DNA from 3 places in the Kitasatospora sp. NPDC001132 genome. Region 1 is predicted to be linked to each of the others. Evidence: riboswitches for the same ligand, from Rfam matches in the RefSeq annotation. Region 1 holds a riboswitch; each other region holds the start of a gene.
The links. A riboswitch is a leader RNA that binds a small molecule or an ion and turns the genes downstream of it on or off. The one in region 1 is predicted to bind S-adenosylmethionine.

Region 2: another riboswitch for S-adenosylmethionine. It lies ahead of ACWDBE_RS03275 (IclR family transcriptional regulator); the one in region 1 lies ahead of thrC (threonine synthase).
Region 3: another riboswitch for S-adenosylmethionine. It lies ahead of ACWDBE_RS04605 (aminotransferase class V-fold PLP-dependent enzyme); the one in region 1 lies ahead of thrC (threonine synthase).

What each region holds. Positions count from the first base shown of each region.
Region 1 covers NZ_JBSFKF010000030.1:39,030-45,376, reverse strand. Annotated here, with positions in the region: gene groL (chaperonin GroEL) at 1-1,275, opposite strand, end outside; gene ACWDBE_RS30325 (cold-shock protein) at 1,599-1,802, opposite strand; gene ACWDBE_RS30320 (MoaD/ThiS family protein) at 2,356-2,634, opposite strand; gene thrC (threonine synthase) at 2,662-3,942, opposite strand; SAM riboswitch class I at 3,959-4,093, opposite strand; gene ACWDBE_RS30310 (glucosyl-3-phosphoglycerate synthase) at 4,205-5,242, shown strand; gene ACWDBE_RS30305 (alpha,alpha-trehalose-phosphate synthase (UDP-forming)) at 5,340-6,347, shown strand, end outside.
Region 2 covers NZ_JBSFKF010000002.1:248,358-254,704, forward strand. Annotated here, with positions in the region: gene ACWDBE_RS03270 (threonine/serine exporter family protein) at 1-834, shown strand, start outside; gene ACWDBE_RS03275 (IclR family transcriptional regulator) at 895-1,608, opposite strand; SAM riboswitch class I at 1,809-1,951, opposite strand; gene ACWDBE_RS03280 (hypothetical protein) at 2,027-3,178, opposite strand; gene ACWDBE_RS03285 (AfsR/SARP family transcriptional regulator) at 3,439-6,347, shown strand, end outside.
Region 3 covers NZ_JBSFKF010000003.1:41,924-48,270, reverse strand. Annotated here, with positions in the region: gene qcrC (cytochrome bc1 complex diheme cytochrome c subunit) at 1-606, opposite strand, end outside; gene ctaE (aa3-type cytochrome oxidase subunit III) at 794-1,414, opposite strand; gene ACWDBE_RS04615 (response regulator) at 1,810-2,235, shown strand; gene trpD (anthranilate phosphoribosyltransferase) at 2,353-3,429, shown strand; SAM riboswitch class IV at 3,539-3,657, shown strand; gene ACWDBE_RS04605 (aminotransferase class V-fold PLP-dependent enzyme) at 3,710-5,077, shown strand; gene ACWDBE_RS04600 (Lrp/AsnC family transcriptional regulator) at 5,081-5,362, opposite strand; gene ACWDBE_RS04595 (rhomboid family intramembrane serine protease) at 5,359-6,186, opposite strand.

The DNA of each region.
Region 1 (6,347 bases):
GTCGAAGGCGACACCGGCCTGCAGCAGGGCGACGCCACCACCGGCGACGATGCCCTCCTCGACGGCGGCCTTGGCGTTGCGGACGGCGTCCTCGATGCGGTGCTTGCGCTCCTTGAGCTCCACCTCGGTGGCCGCGCCGGCCTTGATGACGGCCACGCCGCCGGCCAGCTTGGCGAGGCGCTCCTGGAGCTTCTCGCGGTCGTAGTCCGAGTCGCTGTTCTCGATCTCGGCGCGGATCTGGTTCACGCGGCCCGCGACCTGCTCGCTGTCGCCGCCACCGTCGACGATGGTGGTCTCGTCCTTGGTGATGACCACCTTGCGGGCGGTGCCCAGCAGGTCGATGCCGGCGCTCTCCAGCTTCAGGCCGACCTCCTCGGAGATGACGGTGCCACCGGTGAGGATGGCGATGTCGCCGAGCATGGCCTTGCGGCGGTCACCGAAGCCCGGGGCCTTGACGGCGACGGACTTGAAGGTGCCGCGGATCTTGTTCACGACCAGGGTCGACAGGGCCTCGCCCTCGACGTCCTCGGCGATGATGACCAGCGGCTTGCCGCTCTGCATGACCTTCTCCAGCAGCGGGAGCAGGTCCTTGACCGAGCCGATCTTGGAGTTGGCGATGAGGATGTACGGGTCCTCGAACGTCGCCTCCATGCGCTCCAGGTCGGTGGCGAAGTAGGCGGAGATGTAGCCCTTGTCGAAGCGCATGCCCTCGGTGAGCTCGAGCTCCAGGCCGAAGGTGTTGCTCTCCTCGACGGTGATGACGCCTTCCTTGCCGACCTTGTCCATGGCCTCGGCGATCAGCTCGCCGATCTGGGTGTCGGCGGCGGAGATGGAGGCGGTGGAGGCGATCTGCTCCTTGGTCTCCACGTCCTTGGCCTGGGCCAGCAGCTGGTCGGAGACGGCCGCGACGGCCTTCTCGATGCCGCGCTTCAGGGCCATCGGGTTGGCGCCGGCGGCGACGTTGCGCAGACCCTCGCGAACCAGGGCCTGGGCGAGCACGGTGGCGGTGGTGGTGCCGTCACCCGCGACGTCGTCCGTCTTCTTGGCGACCTCCTTGACGAGCTCGGCACCGATCTTCTCGTACGGGTCCTCGAGCTCGATCTCCTTGGCGATGGAGACACCGTCGTTGGTGATCGTGGGGGCGCCCCACTTCTTCTCCAGCACGACGTTGCGACCCTTGGGGCCGAGCGTGACCTTCACTGCGTCGGCGAGCTGGTTCATGCCACGCTCAAGGCCGCGGCGAGCTTCCTCATCAAAGGCGATGATCTTGGCCATCAGAAGTGGTCCTCCGGGACACGGTCGACTGCTCGGACCAAGGGGTGCCCGCGACGGACGGCCCTGGTGCGCGGAGGTCCATTCCCCTGCCGCTCCCGGGGGCCTCACCGACCCGGTCCGCTGTCACTCTCACACTGTGAGTGCTAACGCCAATGATTAGCACTCCGGGTGGTCGAGTGCAAGCCCAATCGGCAATCCGCGAGCCGCCGCGGGAGCCGCCCGGGAACGCCGACGGGCCCGTGCGACACGCGTCGCACGGGCCCGTCGAGAAGCGAGAGGTCACCAGCCGTGGGGCCGCGCCGAGCTCCTGGAGCCGGAAGGGGTCAGACCGCCGCGCGGACCATGTCCGCCTGCGGGCCCTTCTGTCCCTGGGAGATCTCGAACTCGACCCGCTGGCCCTCCTCGAGGGTGCGGTAGCCGTCCATCTGGATCGCGCTGTAGTGGACGAAGACGTCCGCACCACCGTCGACCGCGATGAAGCCGTAGCCCTTCTCCGCGTTGAACCACTTGACGGTGCCCTGAGCCATTCCGAACTCCCCTAGTGCTGTGCTGGCCCTTCACGCGCCCGCAGGTCGCGGGCCCGGGTTGGTTGAAGGCCGGCCCGGGGAACCCCCCCTGGGCGCAGCCGTGCACGCCGCAACCCTCCGCACAGGACGCCAGGCGGCCTCCGACGAGCGGGTGATTGCGTCGACCGCCGCTGAATGTATCCGGATCGACGCCCTCTGCAACAGGCCCAACCACCGGTAATTCCGGTACGGCGTCAAGGGACAGGACGGACCGAATCGGGATGTTCTCGGCATTTCACGCCGGACATAGCGGACGAATTACCCAAATGCCTGCGGTAATTCTGACATCTGCCTGACAGGTTTCACGGGCCGGTCTCATCGGCCGGACGCCCCGGGCCGAGCACTGCGGGGCCGAACGAGCACTGCGGGGCCGAAAGGGAAACCCTGTTCCCAGCCGAGCGACACTCTACTCCGACTCGACCCGGAAATATTCCCGCAGGAATGCGAGCGGTCGCCCGCGCATACGGACAGCGGAATTCCGTACGCGCGGGCGACCGCGGGTTCTCTCGCGGGCTCAGCAGCCGCCGGCCACCGCCGGGATGATCGAGATGCTGGCGCCGTCCTCGATCCCGGTCGCCAGGCCCTCGGCGAAGCGCACGTCGTCGTCGTTCACGTACACGTTCACGAAGCGGCGCAGCTTGCCCGTGTCGTCCAGGATGCGGGCCGAGATGCCCGCGTGGTTCTTCTCCAGGTCGGCGACGACCTCGGCCAGGGTGGCGCCCTCGGCGGTCACCTCGGCGGCGCCGGAGGTGTAGGTGCGCAGGATGGTGGGGATGCGGACGTTGGCGCTCATGACTTCTCCTTGCGGGGGGCGGATGGTTCAGGCGGACACGAGGCCGGCGGCGCGGAACGAGTCCAGCGTCGGGCGGATGGCGGCGGTCATCCCGGCCTCGGAGACGGCGTCCAGGGTCTTCAGGCCGTCGCCGGTGTTGATCGCGACGGTCTCCTTCGACGGGTCCAGCTGCCCGGTCTCGACCAGCTTCTTCAGCACGCCGACGGTCACCCCGCCCGCGGTCTCGGCGAAGATCCCCTCGGTCCGCGCCAGCAGCCGGATCGCCGCCACGACCTCGGCGTCCGTGACGTCCTCCACCGCGCCACCGGTGCGGCGGGCGATGTCCAGCACGTACGGGCCGTCGGCCGGGTTGCCGATCGCCAGCGACTTGGCGATGGTGTCCGGCTTGACCGGCTTGATCACGTCCCGGCCGGCCTTGAACGCGGCCGACACCGGCGAGCAGCCCTCGGCCTGGGCACCGAAGATCCGGTACGGCCGGTCCTCGACCAGGCCCAGCCTGATCAGCTCCTGGAGGCCCTTGTCGATCTTCGTCAGCTGCGAGCCCGAGGCGATCGGGATCACGATCTGCTCCGGCAGCCGCCAGCCGAGCTGCTCGCAGATCTCGTACGCCAGCGTCTTGGAGCCCTCGCCGTAGTACGGCCGCAGGTTCACGTTGACGAAGCCCCAGCCCTCGCCGGCCGGATCGCCGATCAGCTCCGAACAGAAGCGGTTCACGTCGTCGTAGTTGCCCTCGATGCCGACCAGCTCACCGCCGTACACCCCGGCCATGACGACCTTGCCCTGCTCCAGGTCGTGCGGGATGAACACGCAGGACCGGAACCCGGCCCTGGCCGCCGCCGCACCCACCGCGCCGGCCAGGTTGCCGGTGGAGGAGCAGGACAGCGTGGTGTAGCCGAACGCCCGGGCCGCCTCGATCGCGCACGCGACCACCCGGTCCTTGAAGGAGTGCGTCGGGTTCCCGGAGTCGTCCTTGACGTGCAGCTGGGCGGTGAACCCGAGCTCCCGGCCCAGGTTGTCCGCCTTCACCAGCGGGGTCCACCCCGGGTTCAGGTTCGGCTTCGAGGCCACGTCCGCCGGAACGGGCAGCAGCGGCGCGTACCTCCAGATGGAGGCCGGACCGGCCTCGATCCGCTTGCGCAGCTCCTCGGCGCCCTCGCTGCCGAACTCGTAGGCGATCTCCAGCGGGCCGAAGCACTCCAGGCAGGCGAAGCTGGGGCCGAGCGGGAAACGGGTGCCGCACTCGCGACAGGACAGCGCGGTGGCGGGGCCGAGGTCGACGGAAACTGGTGCGGCGGTGTCGATAGCCATGATGGCGAGGCCTCTCTCCTCATCTTCCCCGTGGCGCGGTCGCGCACGGGCCGGAATTGGCACCTGTCCCGCCGGAGCCTGTCGACGACAGCCGCGCGAGAAGGTTGCCGGGACGTCAACGGGCCGTTCCCTCAGTCCCTCTGGATGAGCTTGTGAAATTGTGGTGCTGCTCAACGGCGACCCCGGCGTGCGAAGGTCCGACCGCTGTACGAAGACTGTATCCGAAGGCGCCAATCCTGAACGGGACCGTCCGCCACGCGAGATGACAGATTCCACCGACCCCGCCGAGGAGACCTCCGTGCCCGCCGAACCGACTCCCGAGCTCCTCCCGCAGGCGGCATCCTGGCTCCACCGCCGCTCCTGGAGCGCGGCCGACCGGCCGGTCCGCACCCTCCTCGACGCCAAGGAACGCACCGGCCGCACCGTCAGCGTGGTCCTCCCCGCCCTGGACGAGGAGGCCACCGTCGGCGACATCGTCCGCACCGTCCGCCGCGAGCTGATGGAACGCCTCCCGCTCGTCGACGAACTCGTCGTCGTCGACTCCGGCTCCACCGACGCCACCGCCGCCGTCGCCGCCGAGGCAGGCGCCAGGGTGGAACACCGCGACCGGATCCTCCCCCGGCTGCCCGCCGTCCCCGGCAAGGGCGAGGTGCTCTGGCGCTCCCTGCTGGTCACCCACGGCGACATCGTCTGCTTCGTCGACGCCGACCTGCGCGAGTTCGACCCGGCCTTCGTCTCCGGCATCGTCGGCCCGCTGCTCACCGACGAGTCCATCCAGCTGGTCAAGGCCATGTACGACCGCCCGCTGGAGTCGGACGGCGCCGTCCTGCCCGCCGGCGGCGGCCGGGTCACCGAACTCGTCGCCCGCCCCCTGCTCAACCTCCACTGGCCGGAACTCGCCGGCTTCGTCCAGCCCCTCGGCGGCGAGTACGCGGCCCGCCGCTCACTGCTCGAACGGCTGCCCTTCCCCACCGGCTACGGCGTCGAACTCGGCCTGCTGGTCGACGCCCTGGAAGTGGCAGGCCTCGACGCCCTGGCCCAGGTGGACGTCGGCGTCCGGCACCACCGCCACCAGGACGGCCAGGCCCTCGGCCGGATGGCCGCCACCATCTACCGGACCGCCCTGGAACGCCTCGACCGCACCCACCGCCTCAAGGCCTCGGCCGACCTCGTCCACCCCCACCTCACCCAGTTCACCCGCGACCCGGAAACCCGCGCCTTCACCGCGCACACCCACCCGGTGACCGCCCTGGAACGCCCCCCGATGCACACCGTGCCGGAATACGCCACCCGTCATTAGGGGCCTGTCCTCGAACCCGCGTCCGCGGGGCGACGCCGGGGGTTCGAAGACAGGCCCCGCGGGTTTGCCACGCCGAGCCCCCGGCAAGATGCCAACCATGGGCGATCTCACGACCAACCGTTCGAACGCGACCGGCACCGCCCCCGTCCTGGTGGCCTCCAACCGGGGACCGGTGTCCTTCAGCACCGCCGACGACGGCACGCTGACCCTGCGGCGGGGCGGCGGCGGCCTGGTCTCCGGCCTCTCCGCCATCGAGGACCCGAACGCCGTCTGGGTCTGTGCCGCCCTCGACGACTCCGACCGCAGAGCCGCCGCCGGGGCCCCCCGCGGCCGCCTCGACCTGGCCGGCCACGCGGTCGGCGGCCAGGCCGTACGGATGCTGGACCTGGACCCGCAGACCTTCGCCCGCGCCTACAACGGCGTCGCCAACTCCACCCTCTGGTTCGTCCACCACCTGCTCTACGCGACCCCCACCGCCCCCGCCTTCGACGCCGGCTTCCGCACCGAGTGGGCCGCCTACCAGGCCTACAACGAGGCCTTCGCCGAAGCCCTGGCCGCCGAAGCCGCCCCGAACGCCGCGGTGCTCGTCCAGGACTACCACCTCTCCCTGGTCCCGGCCCTGCTCCGGGAGGCCCGCCCCGACCTGCGGATCGGCCACTTCTCGCACACCCCCTGGGCCCCGCCCGAGTACTACCGGCTGCTGCCCGACGACGTCGCCCGGGCCGTCCTCACCGGCATCCTGGGCGCCGACCGGGCCGGCTTCCTCACCGAGCGCTGGGCCCGCGCCTTCGCCGCCTGCTGCGCGGACCTCCTCGGCGCCGGCGTCGACCACGACGCGCTCTCCGTCACGCTCGACGGCCGCACCACCCGCCTCGGCGTGCACGCCCTCGGCGCCGACGCCGACTTCCTGCGTGAGCGCGCCCACCGCCTCGACGTCGACGAACGCCTCGCCGCCCTCCGCGCGGCCGTCGGCGACCGCCGCACCATCGTCCGGGTCGACCGCACCGAGCTGAGCAAGAACATCGTCCGCGGCCTGCTGGCCTACCGGCACCTGCTCCGCACCCGCCCGCAGTGGCACGACCGGGTGGTGCACATCGCCTTCGCC
Region 2 (6,347 bases), on a different contig from region 1:
TTCCTCCAGCCGGCGGCGGCGAACGTGCTGGCGGCCGGGTTCGGTTCGCTGATCGTGGTGGGGCTGACCGTGCTCGCCCGACGGCTGCCGTACCTGCGGCCGCTGCTGCCCGTCACGGCCGGCTTCCTGGTCGCCCTGCTGGTCCTGGCACTCGCGCGGGCCTCGCTGCTGGAGGGCCCGCTGCGGACGATCGTGGCCACCCTGGCGATCCTGCTGCCGGGCGGGCTGCTGGTCACCGGGCTGTCCGAGATCGCGGCGGGCGCGGCCAGCGCGGGCACGGCCAGGCTGGTGTCCGGCGCGGTCCAGCTGGCGCTGTTCCTCGCCGGGGTGGCCGCGGCCGCGACGGCGATCGGCATGCCGGCCACCGCGCTGGCCAACGTCCAGGTCGCCAAGCCCAGCTGGTGGGTGATCGCGCTGGGGTTGGCGATCGCGGTGGCCGGCGTGGTGGTCAACGTCCACACACCGCCCTCGGCCATCCCGTGGATCGTCGCCGTGATCGCGGTCAGCGTGACCGCCCAGGTGGCGGTGGGGTCGGTGCACGGCGCGGCGATAGGCGGCCTGGCCGGGGCGGTCGCCGCCGCGGTCGCGGCCACCCTGGTGCACTGGCTGCCGGGCGGTCCGCTCTGGCAGGTGCTCTACCTGCCGGCGTTCTGGATCGTGGTGCCGGGCTCCTTCGGTCTGTTGAACACGGCGCAGATAGAGGTCGGGAACGGGGCCCAGTCGGTCCTGGCGGCCGTGTCGGCGGTCTTCGGGGTGTCGATCGGCACGCTGATCGGCGCGGTGATCAGCCGGATCCCCCGCCCCTCCCGCGCCGTGCTGCTGTCCCGGGCCTGACCCGGGGCGGCGGCACCCCGGCCGGGATGGGTGGCGGATTCGGGTCCGCCACCCATCCCGTCAGGCGTGGCGCAGGGCCTCGGTGAGGCGGCGGCCCGCCTCGACGACGGCCTGGGAGAGCTGGGCGCCGGGGTGGCGGGTGAGCCGTTCGATCGGGCCGGAGACCGAGACCGCGGCCACCACCCGGTTGGACTGGCCACGGACGGGCGCGGAGACGGAGGCGACCCCGAGTTCGCGCTCGCCGACGGACTGCGCCCAGCCCCGGCGCCGTACGCCGCTCAGGGCGGTGGCGGTGAAGCGGGCGCCCTGCAGCCCGCGGTGGAGGCGCTCGGGTTCCTCCCAGGCGAGCAGGATCTGGGCGGCGGAGCCGACCTTCATGGGGAGGGTGATGCCCACCGGGACGGTGTCCCGCAGGCCGGTGAGGCGTTCGGCGGCGGCCACGCAGATCCGTACCTCGCCCTGCCGGCGGTAGAGCTGGGCGCTCTCGCCGGTGAGGTCCCGCAGCTGGGTGAGGACCGAGCCGGCCGCGGCCAGCAACCGGTCCTCGCCGGCGGCCGCGGCGAGCTCGCCGACCCGGGGGCCGAGCATGAACCGGCCATGCACGTCCCGGCTGACCAGACGGTGGTGTTCGAGTGCGACGGCCAGCCGGTGGGCGGTGGGGCGGGCCATGCCGGTGGCCGCGACGAGGCCGCCGAGGGTGGCGGGGCCCGCCTCCAGGATCCCGAGGATCGAGGTGACCTTGTCGAGCACGCCGACGCCGCTCGTGTTCTCCATGGGTGGGGTACTCCAGTCTCAAGGCCCGGGAGCAGCGGGTCGGCGCTGCTCACGGCGGCTCCTGGCGGGGAGCCGGGGGGTGGTCAGCGAGGACGGGCCGCGGAAGTCGGCCGATTGCCTGCGCCGGGCACGAGACGGGTACGCGAAAGCGCCGGGGCGGGAAGCGCCCGGGCGAAGGACAGCACAGAGAGCACCGTGTCTCCTCATCTTTCCCGCGCCACATTGGCGACAGGCCGGAGTTGGCACTGATCCCGGACGGCACGGCGCGTACTTCGGACGCCGGGTCGAACGGGGAGTTGCCGGGGCTTCGTAGGGCCGGTCCCTCCACCCCTCTGGATGATTCGCCAGGAACGATACAAGACTCCCCGGGCCCGCTGCCAAGCCCCCCTGCTCTCGACGGCGGGCGGGGCGGGCCCGCTCAGCGGTGGCGCGGCTCCGACAGTCCGGTGCGCGGGGCCGGGTCCGGGCCGCCGGGGGCGGTGGTGTCCCAGGCCCGCAGCGCGGCGAGGGCGGCGGCGCGTTCCGGCGCCGTCGGCCGGGTGCCCTCGGCGCCGAGCAGGTAGTCGGCGACCGGGGTGAGCAGCAGGGTGGCGCCGCCGGCCGGGAGCAGCAGGGCCTCGTCCCACTGGTGCCGGATGACGGTGCGGCGCAGCAGGGTGCCGTGGCGCAGCAGGGTCCCCCCGCGCGGCCGGTGCGCGCGGGTGAGGGTCCGGCGGCGGCGGAGTTCGGGGCCGACCTCGGCCTCCAGGACGGTGCGCACGTCCCGCAGGGAGCCGAGCGGCACGTGCTCGGCGGCGAGGTCGAGCAGGGCGGCGGCCTCCGGGGCGAGCCGGTAGGCGGCGAGGACCGCGGCGGTCTCGGCGGGGTCGAAGGGCTGTCCGGCGAGCTGGGCCACGTCGATCACGTCGCCGGTCAGGAAGGTGCGCGCGAGCCCCTCCTCGGCGAGGGCGATCAGGCATTCCACGTGTTCGTCGGCGGCCAGGTAGGGGCGGACGGGGACGGTGGCGAGGTCACCGGTGAGGGCGGCGGTGGCGACCCGCACCTGGTACCAGGGGTCGAGCAGCGGGTCCTCGGCCGGCCAGCGCAGGGTGACGGCGGTGTGCCGGGGCCGCTCGCCGAGCAGGGTGACCTCGACGGACTCCACCGGGTGGTCGGTGACCAGACGGTTGACGGCCTGCCAGAGCGTCGCCTCGGTGGGGCTGACGAGGCTGAGCCCGCCCAGCGGCCGGGGCAGGTCCGGCGGGTAGTAGCCGGCCAGGGGGAGGTCCCGGATCGGGCGGACACCGGTGGCGTCGGCGAGGTCGCGGGCGACCCGGGCGTAACACTCGGCCCGGTCGCGGGCGCGCTGCAGCTCGGCCCGGGCGTGCCCGCCCATCCGCACGCCCTCGCGGGAGAGCGCGGCGAGCACCAGGTACGGGAGGTGGCGGTCGGCGCGGGCGCGGTGGAGCAGTTCGGCCGGCCCGGCGGCCGGGTCGACGTCGAGCAGCCGGTGGAGCAGGTCGCTGGTCAACGGGTCGGTGCCGAACGAGGCGGTGTCGGGCCGGTCGGTGTGCATCAGGTCGGTGTCCATGGGCGTCCGCCTCCGAGAGCCGTGGGGGCGCCCGGGCGGCGGCCGGGCGGCCGGGGACGTGGCGGGTCCGACGGCCGGGGCCTGGCCGGCGGCGGGTGCCACACCACCGATTGTGGTGACGGCCGATCAACACCGGATCACCACCGGGTCGACGATCTCTCGACACCACGCCCGGTGGCGTGGGTTGATAGGGGCTCATCAAATCGGGGGACGGCACGTGCGCGGGCGGGGGCGAGCACATGAGGCGGGCAGGTGCAGTCATGGATGAATTCCGGTTCTCGGTGCTGGGACTGATGAGAGCGCAGCGCGGCACGACCGCGCTGAAGGTGGGCAGCCCCCAGCAGCAGGCGATGCTGGCGGTGCTGCTGCTCCGGCCCGGGCACGGCGCGAGCGCCACCGACCTGATCGACGCCCTGTGGGGCGAGGAGCCGCCGGGCACCGCGATGACGACGGTGCGCACGTACGCCTGGCGGTGGCGCAAGGTCCTGCACGGAGAGGAGCCGGACGCGCCGACGGTGCTGACCTCGGTCGGGGACGGCTACCGGCTGGTGCTGCCCAAGCACGCGGTGGACGCGGCGCAGGCGGAGGAACTGGCGGGGCAGGCCGAGCGTACGGCGGCGGCCGGGGAGCCGCAGCAGGCGCGCGACCTGCTGAACGAGGCGCTGGAGCTGTGGCAGGGCGAGCCGCTGGCGGGCATCCCCGGCCCGTTCGCGCAGCGCCAGCGCCAGCGGCTGCAGGAGCTCCGGCTGACCCTGCTGGAGGAGCGGATCGCGCTGGACCTGGCGCTGGGCCGCTACTCCCGGTGCATTCCGGAGCTGACCTCGCTGACCACCGAGCACCCGCTGCACGAGCGGGCCTACGGGCTGCTGATGCGGGCGCTGTACCAGGCCGGACGGCAGGCGGACGCGCTGGCGGTGTTCCGGGGCGCGCGTCAGCTGTTCCTGGCCGAACTGGGCGTGGCGCCGGGGGCGGAGCTGGACCTGCTGCACCAGCGGATCCTGGAGGGCGACCCGTCGCTCGCCGCCCCGGCACCGGCCGTCGCGCCGCGGTCGGCCCCGCCCGTCTCCGTGCCGCCGGCCTCCGTCCCGCCCGGCTCCGGAGCGGCGGAGCCCGGCGCGCCCGGCGCCGAGTCGTCGGACCCGCGCGCCAAGGCCCGGGCGGCAGCGGACGCACCCGTCGCCCCGGCCGGGAGCGGCGCCCCCAGACCGGCCCAACTTCCGCCAGACGCCGCGGACTTCACCGGACGTACGGCGCTGGTCGAGCGGCTGGGCGGGGCCCTCGGCGCACCGGGCCAACAGGCGCTGGCGATCGCGACCGTGGTCGGCATGGGCGGGGTCGGCAAGACCGCGCTGGCCCTGCACGTCGCCCACCGGGTCCGCGACGCCTACCCGGACGGGCAGCTCTACGCGGACCTGCGGGGCGCCGACGCCACCCCGGCCGATCCGGAGGCGGTGCTCTGCGGCTTCCTGGTGGCGCTCGGCGTGTCGGCCGACGCGGTGCCGGACGGCCTGGACGCCCGCTCGGCGCTGTTCCGCTCGGTGGTGGACGGCCGGCGGCTGCTCCTGGTGCTCGACAACGTCCACGACACCGCGCAGATCAGACCCCTGCTGCCGGGCGCGGTCGGCTGCGCGGTGCTCACCACCAGCCGCACCCGGCTGTCCGGCCTGCCCGCGACCGTCCAGGCCGACCTCGGCGTCTTCGAGCCCGAGGAGGCGCTCGAACTGCTGGGCCGCACCATCGGCGCCGAGCGGCTGGCCGCCGAGGCGGAGGCCGCCCGGGAACTGCTGCTCATGTGCGGGCACCTCCCGCTCGCGGTGCGGATCGTGGCGGCCCGGCTGGCCGCCCGGCCGAGCTGGACGGTACAGACGCTGGGCCGCCGGCTGGCGGTCGAACGCCGCCGGATCGACGAGCTGCGCATCGGCGACCTGGAGGTCGCGGCCGCCTTCGAGCTGAGCTACCGCCAGTTGACACCCGCCCAGGCCAGGGCGTTCCGGCTGGCCGCCTCGGTGGACGGCCCCGACCTCGGGCTGCAGGCCGCGGCCGCCCTGCTGGACCTGGACGAGTACGACGCCGAGGACCTGCTGGAGGCCCTGGTGGACGTGGCGATGATGGAGTCGCCGTTCCCCGGCCGCTACCGCTTCCACGACCTGCTGCGCGCGTTCGCCCGGCGCCGTCCGGACGATCCCGGCGCGGCCGTGGCGGCCCGCGACCGGATGCTGGACCACCTGCTGGCCACCGCGTGCACGGCCTTCCAGCACGCCGTCCCCGGGGACCCGGCGGCCGGGGCGCTCGGGCCGGCCCGCGGTGCGGGCGTCCCGCTGGACGGCCCGGACGGGGCGCGGGCCTGGGCCGAGGCGGAGGGCTCGGGGGCGATCGCGCTGGCCGCGCAGGTGGCGGGCTGGACGATGACGAACGACGGCACCGAGGGTTCGGCCCCCGACCCGCTGGGCGCCGCGATCGACCTGCTGATCGCGCTCACGCCGTTCCTCCTCGCCCCGCCCAGCCGCCAACTGGCCACCACCGCCGAGGCCCTGGCCGCCGCCGCGGCCCATCGCGCCGACCACCGGGCAGCTGGCCGGGCGCACTTCCTCCGCGGCAACGTCGCCCTGGCCACCACCCGGCTGGAGGAGGCGGAGGCCGCCTCCCGGCTGGCGGTGGCCGCCTCCCGCGAGGCGGGCGACACGGTGATCCTGCGCCAGGCGCTCAACGACCTCGGCCTGGTCTGCCAGTTCCTCAGCCGCTACGACGAGGCCGTCGGGCACTACGACGAGGCACTGCTGCTGGCGCGCGAACTCGGCCACCGCTCCGGGGCGCTGGTGACGACGGTGAACGCCGCGCTGGCGCGGGTGCGCAGCGGGCGGGCCGCCGAGGCGGTGCAGATCTGCCACGAGGCGCTGGCCGAGCTGCGGACCCGCAACGACGATCCGGGCCGGGCGTACACGCTGTACGTGCTGGGGCTGGCGCTGCACGGGCTGGGGCGGCACGAGGAGGCGGTCACCTGGTTCGGCGAGTGCCTGGCGGTGGCCTCGGCGGCCGGTCTGCGGGCCCGGGCCGGGCACGCCCGCTACCGGATGGCGGACAGTCTGCGCTCGCTGGGCCGGACGGACGAGGCGCTGGAGCACGCCGGGCGGGCGCTGGAGCTGTGCGAGGAGCTGGGCGCCGAGCGGGA
Region 3 (6,347 bases), on a different contig from region 1:
GTCCGGGAACGACGGCATGTTCTGCGGGCCGGTCTGCATGGCCTCGTAGATGTGCTTGGCGTCCACGCCCTCCAGCGACGGGGCGTACTTGCCCTTGGTCAGGGCACCACCCTGGCCGGCGAAGTTGTGGCACTGGGCGCAGTTGGTGCGGAACAGCTCGCCACCCTTGGAGATGTCCTCGGGGTTGGTCGAGGTGAACTGCTCCTCCGTCGGGGTCACCGGGCCGGGACCGAGGGAGGCGACGTAGGCGGCGAGCTGGTCGATCTCGGCCTGCGTGTAGATGTTCTTCTTGCGCGGGACCTGCGCGCCGGGCTGCTGGGCGGGCATGCGGCCGGTGCCGACCTGGAAGTCGACGGCGGCGGAGCCGACGCCGACCAGGCTCGGACCGTCACTGCTGCCCTGGCCGTTCAGGCCGTGGCAGGAGGAGCAGCCCACGGCGAAGAGCTTCTTGCCCTCATCGATCGCGAGCGACTGCGCGGCGACGTCGGCCTGCGCCTTGTCGGCGGGCGCGAACGCGGCGTACAGCCCCCCGGTTGCCGCCAGGGCGAGAAGTAGGACGACCAGCGCCGCCAATGGGTGGCGCCGTCGTGCGGAGAGCTTTTTCACGGAATAACCCCGGTGTCAGGATCTGGTCGACTGGTGGGTGCACCCGGCGGCCGGTCTGGCCGGCACGAGGCTGCCTGTCTAGGGCTGCGCGCGCGGTCGGTCGGTGGGAGCGTCGGCACCGGCAGAAGCGGCCCGTCGCCGGTGAGGGCGGGGGCCGCAGCCGGTGGCCAGCGACCTGATCAGCTGGTTACTTGATCAGGTAGATGGTCGCGAACAGGCCGATCCACACGACGTCGACGAAGTGCCAGTAGTACGACACGACGATCGCGGCGGTGGCCTGCTCGTGCGTGAAGCGCTTGGCTGCGTACGTCCGTCCCAGGACCAGCAGGAAGGCGATCAGACCACCCGTCACGTGCAGCCCGTGGAAGCCGGTGGTCAGGTAGAACACCGTGCCGTACGGGTCGGAGGACAGCGAGAGGCCGTCCTTCTTGACCAGCTCGGTGTACTCGAAGACCTGGCCGCCGATGAAGACCGCGCCCATGGCGAACGTGAGGATGAACCACGCCCGGAGCTTCTTCACGTCACCTCGCTCGGCGGCGAACACGCCGAGCTGGCAGGTGAGCGAGGAGAGCACCAGGATCGTGGTGTTGACCGACGAGAAGGGCACGTTGAGGGCGTGGGCCTTCTCGGTCCAGAACTCCGGCCCCTTGACGGAGCGGAGCGTGAAGTACATCGCGAAGAGGGCCGCGAAGAACATCAACTCGGAACTGAGCCAGACGATCGTTCCGACGCTGACCATGTTCGGCCGGTTGACCGATCCGTGCGCGTGCCCGGTTTCTACTGCTGTTGCTGTCGCCACGACGGACATTATGTCGGTCCCTTATTCCGTCTTCACGTCGGGGGGTGTCCCTCGGAGTGTCCGGTGCGTGCGGTATGCCCGCTTGGGGGGCGGCGCCGGGTCCGGACGGGGGCTGAGCAGCGGCGTGTCCCTTTTCTGATGGTTCCTCGGAGGGGCCCGCGACCCCGTTGCCCGGTGCGTCGTTGCACGGCCGGAGCAGCCGCAGGAGGTAGGGGACGGGACCCGGGGTCGGCCGTACGGGTGGACCGGACGGGATCGGGTGACGGACCGTCCTCCGGGTGGGTGAGCCGGGGTGCGGCCCGGTTGGCCGGGAAGCTGCACGAGGAGGACTCGGCGGGGGTGATCGGGAGTAGCATCCGGATCAGGCGAACGTGGTCCGGATCACACTTGAGGGAGCAGGGCCCATGGCGTACACGACCGATGAGATGCTCACCGTCCTCGTCTACAGCGACGACCGCAACACCCGCGAGCAGGTGCTGACGGCGCTCGGCCGCCGGCCCGCCGAGGACCTTCCGGAACTGACCTACCTGGAGTGCGCGACCACCCCCGCGGTGCTCAAGGCACTGGAGAAGGGGGGAGTGGACCTCTGCGTGCTGGACGGTGAGGCCGTTCCGGCCGGGGGGCTGGGCCTCGCGCGCCAGCTCAAGGACGAGATCTACGGCTGCCCGCCGGTGCTGGTGCTGATCGGCCGGCCGCAGGACTCCTGGCTCGCCGCCTGGAGCCGGGCCGACGCGGCCATCTCCCACCCGGTGGAGCCGGTGGCGCTGGCCGAGGCGGCGGCCACCCTGCTGCGGGCGCGACTGGCGAAGCGGACTCCGGCAGTCCGCTGAAGGCGGCCCGGCAACTGGAAAGGACAGGGGTAGAAGCGGAGGCTTCGCTCGATAGGCTGGCTCCATCCGTACGGACGTCCCCCCGTAGTGGGGAACCGACAACAGCTGGAGTCAGCCATGGTGAACGTGAACCCTGCGAACGGCGGTAGCGACCCCGCGCAGGTGGTCCGCACCTGGCCGGACCTCCTGGCGGCGCTGTTGCGGGGGGAGGACCTCGACCGCTCGTCCACCGCGTGGGCGATGGACCGGATCATGAGCGGCGAGGCGTCCCCCGTACAGGTGGCCGGGTTCATGATCGCGCTGCGGGCCAAGGGCGAGTCGGTCGAGGAGATCGGCGGCCTGGTCGACGCGATGTACGCGCACGCGGAGCCGCTGGACATCCCCGGCCCGGCGGTGGACATCGTCGGCACCGGCGGCGACCGGGCGAAGACCGTCAACATCTCCACCATGTCCGCGATCGTCGCGGCGGCCGCCGGCGCCAAGGTGGTCAAGCACGGCAACCGGTCGGCCTCCTCGAGCAGCGGCTCCTCGGACGTGCTGGAGAAGCTCGGGGTGGCGCTGGACCTCTCGGCCCGGCGGGTCGCCGAGGTGGCCGAGGAGGTCGGGCTCACCTTCTGCTTCGCGGCGAAGTTCCACCCCTCGATGAGGCACGCCGCCACCGCGCGGCGCGACCTCGGGGTGCCGACCTCCTTCAACATCCTCGGCCCGCTGACCAACCCGGCCAAGGTCACCGCGCACGCCATCGGCTGCTTCGACACCCGGCTGGCCGGACTGATCGCCGGGGTCCTGGCCGAGCGGGGTGCGACGGCGCTGGTCTTCCGCGGCGACGACGGACTGGACGAGCTGACCATCACCACCACCTCTCAGGTCTGGCTGGTGCGCGAAGGGGCGGTCACCCGGACCGCCTTCGACCCGCGGGACGTCGGCATCGAGCTGGTCGGCATCGAGGCGCTGCGCGGGGCGGACGCCTCGTACAACGCGGAGGTCGCGCGGCGGCTGCTGGCGGGGGAGCACGGGCCGGTCCGGGACGCCGTCCTGCTGAACACGGCGGCGGCGCTGGTCGCGCTCGACCTGCGCGACGCACCGCTCGCCGAGCAGTTGGCGGCCGGCATGGAGCGGGCCGCCAGGGCGATCGACTCCGGCGCGGCCCAGGACCTGCTGCGGCGTTGGTCGGAGGCCACCAGCCGGATCTGACACGGCAGTTGACGGGGCCCGCGGGAACTCCTCCCGCGGGCCCCTCACGCTGTCCGGATGCCGGACGCCCGTTTGACCGCCCGATGGGCGCGGCCTAGAGTCTTCGCCAGGTCATGAGTGACAGCGCGAAGCCCCAGCTTGCTGTCCGGCAACCCTCCGTCCGTGGCGGGGTGCCCTGGGTGAGGACCGGGTCGTCACGGCAAGCCGTCCGTGCGACAAGCGCGGACGCCGGACGAATGACACTCCCGGGGTCCCTTACCCCTTGAAGGAGTGCATCCCCATGTCCCCCGTCGCCACCGAAATCTGCGCCCCGCTCGCCGTCCTCGGCACCGACGTCCAGGTCCCGCTCGCCAGCGGTGAGAAGGTCGGCTACGCGGCACTCGACTACGCGGCCAGCTCGCCGGCGCTCCAGCGGGTGTGGGACGACGTCGCCGCCTACGCGCCGTACTACGGCAGCGTCCACCGCGGGGCCGGGTACCTCTCCCAGCTGTCCACCGACCTGTTCGAGCAGAGCCGCCGCACCGTCGGCGAGTTCCTCGACCTGCGGGAGGGCGACCAGGTGGTCTTCACCCGGGCCACCACCGACTCGCTCAACCTGCTGGCCGCCGCCGTTCCGGCCGGCACCCGGGTGTTCGCCTTCGAGACCGAGCACCACGCCTCGCTGCTGCCCTGGGCGCACGCCGGACTGGACGTCACCTACCTGCGGGCGCCGCGCTCGCGGGCCGAGGCGGTGGCCGCGCTGGACGCCGCGCTCGCCGAGGCACCCGAGGGCCCCAAGCTGCTCTGCGTCACCGGCGCCTCCAACGTGACCGGCGAGCTGTGGCCGGTCGCCGAGCTGACCGGGACCGCGCACCGGCACGGCGCCCGGGTGGTGCTGGACGCCGCCCAGCTGGCGCCGCACCACCGGGTCTCGGTGCGCGAACTGGACGTCGACTGGATCGCCTTCTCCGGCCACAAGATCTACGCGCCGTTCGGCGCCGGGGTGCTGGCCGGCCGGGCGGACTGGCTGGACGAGGCCGAGCCGTACCTGGCCGGCGGCGGGGCGACCCGGACGGTGGCCCGGGCGGCCGACGGCTCGGTGGCCGTGCAGTGGCACACCGGCCCGGCCCGGCACGAGGCCGGCTCGCCGAACGTCATCGGCGCCTACGCGATCGCCTCGGCCTGCCGGGCGCTGACCGAGGCCGGCTTCGACGCGCTGGAGGCCCGCGAGCGGCAGCTGGTCGCCCGGCTGACGGCCGGGCTGGCCGCGATCCCGCAGGTCAAGGTGCTGAACCTGTTCGGGGCCGACTCCGCACGGGTGGGCGTGCTGTCCTTCGTCGTCCGGGGCTGGAACAGCTCGCACTTCTCGGCCGCGCTGTCCGCCGAGTACGGCATCGGGGTGCGCGACGGCCTGTTCTGTGCCCACCCGCTGGTGCGCACGCTGCTCGGGGACGAGGACGTCGCGCCGTCCGAGTGCGGGGCGCCCGAGTCCTCGCTGCCGGGCGAGCGCAGCCTGAACGCGATCCGGGTGAGCTTCGGCGCCGGGACGCCGGACGAGCACGTCGACCGCTTCCTGACCGCCGTCCGGGAGCTGGTCACGGACGGTGCGGCGTGGAACTACCGCAACGAGGGCGGGCGTTGCGTCGCCGACTCTCGGCGCGAGGGCTGACCGCTACTCGTCCAGGCCGAGGGCGAAGGCGGCCTCCAGGTCGTGCTGGGAGTAGGTGCGGAAGGCGATCTGGGTCTCGGTGTGGGCCACGCCCGGGACCTTGTTGAGCCGGCCCGGGATGACCTCGGCCAGGTCGTCGTGCCGGCGCACCCGCACCATCGCCACCAGGTTGTAGCCGCCGGTCACCGAGTAGACCTCGCTGACGCCCTCGATGGCGGCGATGGACTCGGCGATCTCCGGGATGCGGTCGACACTGGTCTTGATCAGGACGATGGCGGTGATCACAGTTCGGGCTCCTTTGTGGGGTGCCGCCAGCGTATCGGGCGTCGGCGCGGTCGTCTCGGGGGGTGGCGGACCGCGGTACAGGCGTAGAGGAACCCGGCCGAGAAGCCGATCACGTGGACCAGGTAGGCCACCCCGGGGCCGGCCGAGTGCACCGACCACCATTGCAGGGCGAACCAGAGGCCGAGCACCAGCCAGGCGGGGAAGCGCAGCGGCAGGAAGAGGAGCAGCGGGACGAGGGTGGTCACCCGGGCCCGGGGGTGGAGGCGTAGATAGGCACCGAGGACGGCCGCGATCGCCCCGGAGGCCCCGATGAGCACCCGGGTGGAGTTCGGCGAGTGCGCCTCGGCGAGCGCGAAGCCGTACGTGGTCAGGCTGCCGGCGGCCAGGTAGAAGAGGACGTACCTGGCCCGGCCGAGCCGCCGTTCCACGGTGGGGCCGAAGACCTGGAGGAAGAGCAGGTTCCCCAGCAGGTGCAGCCAGCCGGCGTGCAGGAACAGCCCGGTGAGGACGGACAGGGCCGGGTGCTTGCCCGGGGTCGGGGCGGCCGGGCAGCCGGGGGCCGGGTCGGGGGCCTCGGCCAGCTGCTCGGCGGTCAGCGGCCGTCCGGCCAGCACCTCGGCCGGGACGGCGCCCCAGCGCTGCTCGTACCGCTGCTCCGAGCAGACCCGGGCCTGGCCGGTGCCGTACAGCGGGTTGAGCCCGGCGGCGGGGCCGAGCAGGAAGACCAGGGTGTTGAGGGCGATCAGGGCGTAGCTGACCACCGGGACGGGCACCGCCGGGCGGCCGGCCCGGGCGGCGGTGTGGTCGGGGACCGCGAGCGCCATGCGGCCAAGCATCCCTCCGGGCGCCGCAGGTGACACGGTGGTTTACGGCAGGTGGACTAGCCGGGGAGTTCAGGCGACCGGTGGCCGCGGTGGTTGCCCCAGGCAATAGGCTTGGGGCGGGCATTCCCGCCTCCCGCCGCCGATGCCGGGGCTCCGGGGGG